2 regions of the Paraburkholderia nemoris genome follow, and region 1 is predicted to be linked to the other one. Evidence: predicted binding sites of a transcription regulator. Region 1 holds the regulator's gene; the other holds the start of a gene.
What was found. Region 1 encodes LexA, which represses DNA repair genes until DNA is damaged. Its sites were predicted from a motif close to ACTGTATNNNNATACAGT; they were not measured.
Positions count from the first base shown of each region.

Region 2: a site for LexA is predicted at 1,720-1,737, ahead of recA (recombinase RecA). Genes of this name have one in related genera too.

Region 1 covers NZ_CAJNBO010000003.1:392,305-395,716, reverse strand. Annotated here, with positions in the region: gene KHO33_RS06630 (DUF2939 domain-containing protein) at 1-370, opposite strand, end outside; gene KHO33_RS06625 (hypothetical protein) at 533-883, opposite strand; gene lexA (transcriptional repressor LexA) at 943-1,593, opposite strand; gene KHO33_RS06615 (sulfate ABC transporter substrate-binding protein) at 1,909-2,958, shown strand; gene cysT (sulfate ABC transporter permease subunit CysT) at 3,111-3,412, shown strand, end outside.
Region 2 covers NZ_CAJNBO010000012.1:86,243-89,654, reverse strand. Annotated here, with positions in the region: gene KHO33_RS19785 (sensor histidine kinase) at 1-795, opposite strand, end outside; gene KHO33_RS19780 (response regulator transcription factor) at 805-1,584, opposite strand; gene recA (recombinase RecA) at 1,818-2,894, shown strand; gene recX (recombination regulator RecX) at 2,902-3,412, shown strand, end outside.

The DNA.
Region 1 (3,412 bases):
CGCGCGGCGGCATGCCGTTCAGCAATGCCGCGACACCGTCGGGTGTTGCATAAGCGTCGACCAGCGGACCGATCAAGGCCACGCCGATCATCGCGCCAATCGCCGCGAGCGGATTGCCGTTGCCTTGCCCGTCGAGCCGGCGCGTCAGCAGGCCGGTGACCTGCTGCTTCAGGCTCTCGCGCAACGCGGGAAAGTCGACGTATTCATTGACGGTTTGCGCATCACGCGCATCCGCCGCGCGTTTGAGGGTATTCAGCGCCATATAAGGCGACGCGTAACAGAACCCCAACGCGGCAATCACCACAATCACAATCAAGGTGACGATCAGTGGCCGGGCGGCGCTGCGTTTCGTGCGTGTTGAAACTGCCATCGAGTGGGACTCTCCATCAGGTGTGATCTAACGTGGACCGCGGCCACGCAAAAACGATCCCAGGCGATGCGATATCCGAAACGGCGTTAGCGGGTGAACAACATACGCCGGGTGTCGCGCGTCGTGCAGCCGCAATGGAATGCGGTGCACGCGCAATGCAGCTTATGACTCGAACACCGCGCCGTGCACGTTGGCTTCATCGGCGATGCAACGATCGATCATGCGGCACACCGCGTCTACCGTGCCGACCATGATCAGCCGCGACGGTCCGTGATACACGCGTACCGGCGCACGGCGTGCGGGTTCAGCCGTATTCAGCCCCGAATTCAACGACACGCGAGCAAAAGCCGGCAACGAGGACGGCAAGCCCGATACGCCGGCGGCCGCGTCGAACAGCGATAGCGATGGAGTACTGGCGGAGGACGCCTCGATCAGCGAACACGGCACCAGCTTGCGCAGATGACGCAAACGACCGAACTGGCGAAAAGGCAGCAGGCGGGCAAGGCGTTCCATGAGTCTCTCCAGGCGATTCAACGTTGGGGCAGCTTTGGGTTTGGCGTACGAGTGGGCAGTTAGAACTCGCCCGGGCGGATCAGCCCGACGGCGATGCCCTCGAGCGCAAATTCCGCGCTGCCGGTTTCAACGAAGATGTTGTCGTAATCAGGGTTCTCGGCGATCAGCTCGATACCGTTCGGGCGGCGCTTCAAGCGCTTGACCGTCACGTCGTCGCCAAGCCGCGCGATGATGATCTGGCCGTCTTTGGCTTCGCTTTTCTTCTGCACGGCGAGCAGGTCGCCGTCGAAGATGCCCGCGTCGCGCATGGACAGCCCACGTACCTTCAGCAGGTAGTCCGGCTTGCTCGAGAACAGTGCCGGATCGCACGCGTAGTGCTGCGAGATATGTTCCTGCGCGAGGATCGGGCTACCCGCGGCAACGCGGCCGATCAGCGGCAACGACAGTTGCATGATGCTGGCGTGCGGCAGCGTGAACTGGTACGGAGAATCTTCCGATCCGCCCAGCAGGCGAATACCACGCGATGCGCCGGCCGCCAGTTCGATCACGCCCTTGCGGGCGAGGGCGCGCAGATGCTCTTCTGCCGAGTTGGCCGAGCTGAAACCCAGCTCGGCGGCGATCTCCGCGCGGGTGGGCGGAAAGCCGGTGCGTTCGATGGCCCGGCGGATCAGATCGAAAACCTGCTGCTGTCGTGCGGTGAGTTTGGTCATGGCGCCACTGTATGTATGAACAGGTGCCTGTATTTTTATACAGTATTCCGCGCAATTCAAGCTTTACTTTAAGTTCGTGTCCTGGGGTGGCGTTCCAGCGTCGTAAATGGACGCTTTAACACCCGTTTGCGTGCCGCAACGCCTTATCCGGCCGTCATTACCACTTTTGCGTATTAAAGAATGAAGAAACATTATTTTTAATGATGAAAGCTCTTCGATAGACTGCCCTTCGAGTTGGCGCTCATGTGCACGTGACCGCGACGCAAAACAACACCACACGCTGTTTCAGCGGACAACAACGCGGAGAAAGTTGGAATGAACCATCAGGGCACGGGGCTGGCAGGCAAGACCAGAAAACTTATCGCGGCGCTCGCATTCGGCGCAGTCGGTACGATCGCCGCGGTCGGCGTCACGGTTCAGGCACAGGCAGCCGACACGACGCTGCTGAACGTGTCGTACGACCCGACACGCGAGCTGTACCAGGACGTCAACCAGGCATTCGGCAAGGAATGGAAGGCGAAAACGGGCGAGACGATCACCTTCAAGCAGTCGCACGGCGGCTCGGGTGCGCAAGCACGCTCGGTGCTGGACGGTTTGCAGGCGGACGTCGTGACCTTGGCGCTTGCCTATGATATCGACGCGCTGGCCAACAAGGGTTTGCTCGACAAGGGCTGGCAAAAACGTTTGCCGGACAACGCGTCGCCGTACACGTCGACGATCGTGTTTCTGGTACGCAAGGGTAATCCGAAGCACATCAAGGATTGGGACGATCTGATCAAGCCGGGTGTGTCGATCGTGACGCCGAATCCGAAGACGTCGGGTGGCGCGCGCTGGAACTACCTGGCCGCATGGGCCTATGCTGAACATCAGCCGGGCGGCAATGACCAGAAGGCCAAGGAGTTCGTCGGCAAGCTCTATAAGAATGCCGGCGTGCTGGATTCGGGCGCGCGTGGCGCGACCACCAGCTTCGTGCAACGCGGTATCGGCGACGTGCTGATCGCGTGGGAAAACGAGGCGTTCCTCTCCCTGAAGGAATTCGGTCCGGAGAAGTTTGAAATCGTCGTGCCGTCGGTGAGCATTCTGGCCGAGCCGCCGGTTGCGGTGGTGGACAAGGTGGTCGACAAGCACGGCACGCGCAAGGTAGCGGAAGCGTATCTGAACTTCCTGTACAGCGAGGAAGGTCAGGAAATCGCCGCGAAGAACTTCTACCGTCCGCGTTCGAGCAAGGTGCCGGCCGAGCTGACCTCGAAGTTCCCGAAGCTGAAGTTGTACACGGTGGACGATTCGTTCGGCGGCTGGGCGAACGCGCAGAAGACGCACTTTGCCGACGGCGGTGTGTTCGATTCGATCTACTCGCCGCAGTAACGGGTAGTCAGCCGGACCAGATGCACAGTTAGACGCCGCAGTTGAGCGCGTAGTCACACTTCGCCAGAAAGCGCGCCCGCGAGGCGCGCTTTTTGGCCAGCCAGGCGGCCGGAAAAAGAGCCGCCGGCCTCAACCCTGAAAGAGTACTGAGCATGACGACGTTGACCTTCCGAAAACCGAGCGCCTTGCCCGGTTTTGGCCTGACACTCGGCATCACGGTGGCTTATCTGAGCCTCGTGGTGCTGATTCCGCTTGCGGCGACCTTTCTCAAGACCGCGACGCTTGACTGGCCTCAGTTCGTGCGCGCGGTGAGTTCGCCGCGCGTGCTCGCGTCGTATCGCCTGACGTTTTTCTCGGCCCTCGGCGGCGCGCTGATCAACGCGGTGTTCGGCTTTCTGGTCGCGTGGGTGCTGGTGCGTTATACGTTCCCGTTCAAACGTATCGTCGACGCGGT
Region 2 (3,412 bases), on a different contig from region 1:
GAACGATGTCACCAGCGGCTCGATTTCCGGCGGCGCGCGGCGGGCTTCGAGCGGCGACAGATCGTCCGGGCGGCGCGCGCGAATATGTGCCTGCAGGGCATGCAGCGGCGCGAGTCCGCGCGACAGGCCGAACCACACCAGCAGGATCGCCAGCGGCAGGATCACGAACTGCGGCAGGATCACGCCTTTGATGATGTCGTTAGCGAGCTGGCTGCGTTTGTCGAGCGTCTCGGCGACCTGCACCAGCACCGGCTGGGCGCCGGGCGTCTGCGGAAACTCGACGGTCGTATAGGCGACACGGATATCGTTGCCGCGCAGCACGTCGTCACGGAATTCGACGAGACCCGGCGGTGGCCGGTCTTCCTCGTGTGGCAGCGGCATGTCGCGCTCGCCGCCGACCAGTTCGCCGCGCGTGCCGAGCACCTGATAGAACACGCTGTCGACGTTGTCGGCGCGCAGAAAGTCGCGGGTGGAGTCGGGCAGCGACAGCTCCGCCACCCCGTTGATCGGATGGATCTGGCGGGCGAGCACGTAGGCGTCGGTTTCGAGCGCGCGGTCGAACGGGCCGTTGGCAATCGATTTGGCGACCAGGTAGGTGACCGCGAGGCTCATCGGCCATAGCAACAGGAGTGGCGCCAGCATCCAGTCCAGAATCTCGCCGAACAGCGAGCGCGGGCGCGCTTCGGCGGCGGCTTCGGTCTCGTCAGGCGGAGCGAACGGATTGGCGTAGCGCTCGTCGCGCACCTCGTCGAGGTCCGCCGCGTGCGCCGTGGCGCGATCTGCGCGTGCGGACATGGAAGCCCTCTATTTGAAGTGGTGGCTCGCGGGCATCGCGGCCGACGGGGGCGAAGAGGGCGGCTCCGATTCGGCGGGCGGATTGGCGCTTGGGCTTACGTTCGCGTTCACGTTCGACGGCAGGGCGGCTTTCTCGAGGCAGTACCCGAGGCCCCGCACAGTAATGATGCGTACGCCGCTCGGCTCGATCTTCTTGCGCAGCCGGTGCACGTAGACTTCGATCGCGTTATTGCTGACTTCTTCGCCCCATTCGCACAGATGGTCGACGAGCTGTTCCTTCGACACCAGCCGGCCGATCCGCTGCAGCAGCACTTCGAGCAAACCGAGTTCGCGCGCCGACAGGTCGATCACCTGCTCGTTGACATAGGCGATCCGGCCAACCTGGTCGAACGACAGCGAACCGTGCCGCACCACCGTCGGGCCGCCGCCGGCGCCGCGCCGGGTCAGGGCGCGCACGCGCGCCTCGAGTTCGTTCAGCGCGAAAGGTTTGGCCATGTAGTCGTCAGCGCCGAGATCGAGGCCTTTGACGCGCTCGTCGACGCTGTCCGCCGCCGTGAGGATGAGCACAGGCACGGTCGAGTTGCGGGCGCGCAGGCGGCGCAGCACCTCGAGCCCGGACATGCGCGGCAGGCCCAGATCGAGGATCAGCAGGTCGAAAGTTTGCATCGACAGGGCGGTGTCGGCCTCGACGCCGTTCTTCACATGATCAACGGCATAGGCCGATTGGCGGAGTGATCGAACCAGACCGTCCGCGAGTATGCTGTCGTCTTCGGCAATCAGAATTCGCATGGTGCGCAAGCCTGGCCTTGCCGGCACCTTGGGGTGTCCCCCCGGCGCGCAGCGGTCTCCGAAAATTATTGTGGGTAGTTGGGCAGCGCGACAGTAAAAATGCGCGTTCGCATGAGAATCGCGCTTGCCAAAACTACTGTTTTTTTATACAGTGTCTGAGTTTCGTGTGCTGTCCGTGAAAACTGGGCTGCACATCTGCCTCAGACGCCGTTCATCATAGCAAAGGACGATTCATGGAAGAAAGCAAGAAAGGCTCGGCTGGACTGACTGCTGAAAAGAGCAAGGCACTCGCTGCCGCGCTTGCGCAGATCGAAAAGCAGTTCGGCAAAGGGTCGGTCATGCGGCTCGGCGCAGGTGAGGCGGTCGAAGATATCCAGGTGGTCTCAACGGGATCACTCGGCCTCGATATCGCGCTGGGCGTCGGCGGTTTGCCGCGTGGCCGGGTGGTTGAAATTTATGGTCCGGAGTCGTCCGGTAAAACCACGCTGACGCTGCAAGTCGTCGCCGAAATGCAGAAGCTCGGCGGCACGGCAGCGTTTATCGACGCGGAGCACGCGCTGGATATCCAGTATGCGGGCAAGCTCGGCGTGAACGTCAACGACCTGCTGGTTTCGCAGCCGGACACTGGTGAACAGGCGCTCGAAATCGCTGACGCACTCGTGCGCTCGGGCTCGATCGACATGATCGTGATCGACTCGGTCGCGGCACTCGTGCCGAAGGCCGAAATCGAAGGCGAAATGGGCGACTCGCTGCCGGGTCTGCAAGCGCGTCTGATGTCGCAAGCGCTGCGCAAGCTCACCGGTACGATCAAGCGCACCAACTGCCTCGTGATCTTCATCAACCAGATCCGTATGAAGATCGGTGTGATGTTCGGCAACCCGGAAACCACCACGGGTGGTAACGCGCTGAAGTTTTACGCGTCGGTGCGTCTGGACATTCGCCGGATCGGTTCGATCAAGAAGAACGACGAAGTGATCGGTAACGAAACGCGCGTGAAGGTGGTGAAGAACAAGGTTGCGCCGCCGTTCCGCGAAGCGATTTTCGACATTCTGTATGGCGAGGGCATCTCCCGTCAGGGCGAAGTCATCGACCTCGGCGTGCAGGCCAAGATCGTCGACAAAGCCGGTGCCTGGTACAGCTACAACGGCGAACGTATTGGTCAGGGTAAGGACAACGCGCGTGAATTCCTGCGCGAAAATCCGGACATCGCTCGTGAAATCGAAAACCGTATCCGCGAATCGCTGGGCGTGAATGCCATGGCGGAAGTGGCGACCGGTGCGGCCGCTGAAGTCGCGGGCGAAGAAGAGTAACCAGCACGTGATACGCAAGGGCCGGCCGTCGTCCAACGCTGGACACAACGCGGACGGCCCGCGTGACGGTGACGACGATTCGTTCGAGTCGTCGTCCTCTTCATCGACTTCCCGATCCACTCGGTCGTTTGGGCGGTCGTCGGGAAAGTCGTCTAGCAATTCATCCAGCAGTTCGTTCAGTCGTTCATCCGGTTCATCGTTCGGCAAGTCTTCCGGAAGCTCTTTCGGGCGTTCCACCTCACGTTCGCCGCGTGATCCTGCCGGCAACGCTGCTCCCAGACGCTCATACACATCCGATCCCGATCCCTTTGCCGCAGCCGGCGAGGCCGATCCCTTCGAGTCGTTCGACGCGCACGATCGCGCCGCAGGTCGCCAGCCGCAGTCTGATCCCTCCGCGCAGTCTGAAGCGGACCCGTCCGAAACCACCTACACCCGCTCGCGCCGCACACCTGGCGAGGCGAAGCCGGAACAGGACGAGGCAAAAAAATCCCAACGCCCGGCCCGTTCGCTAAAAGGGC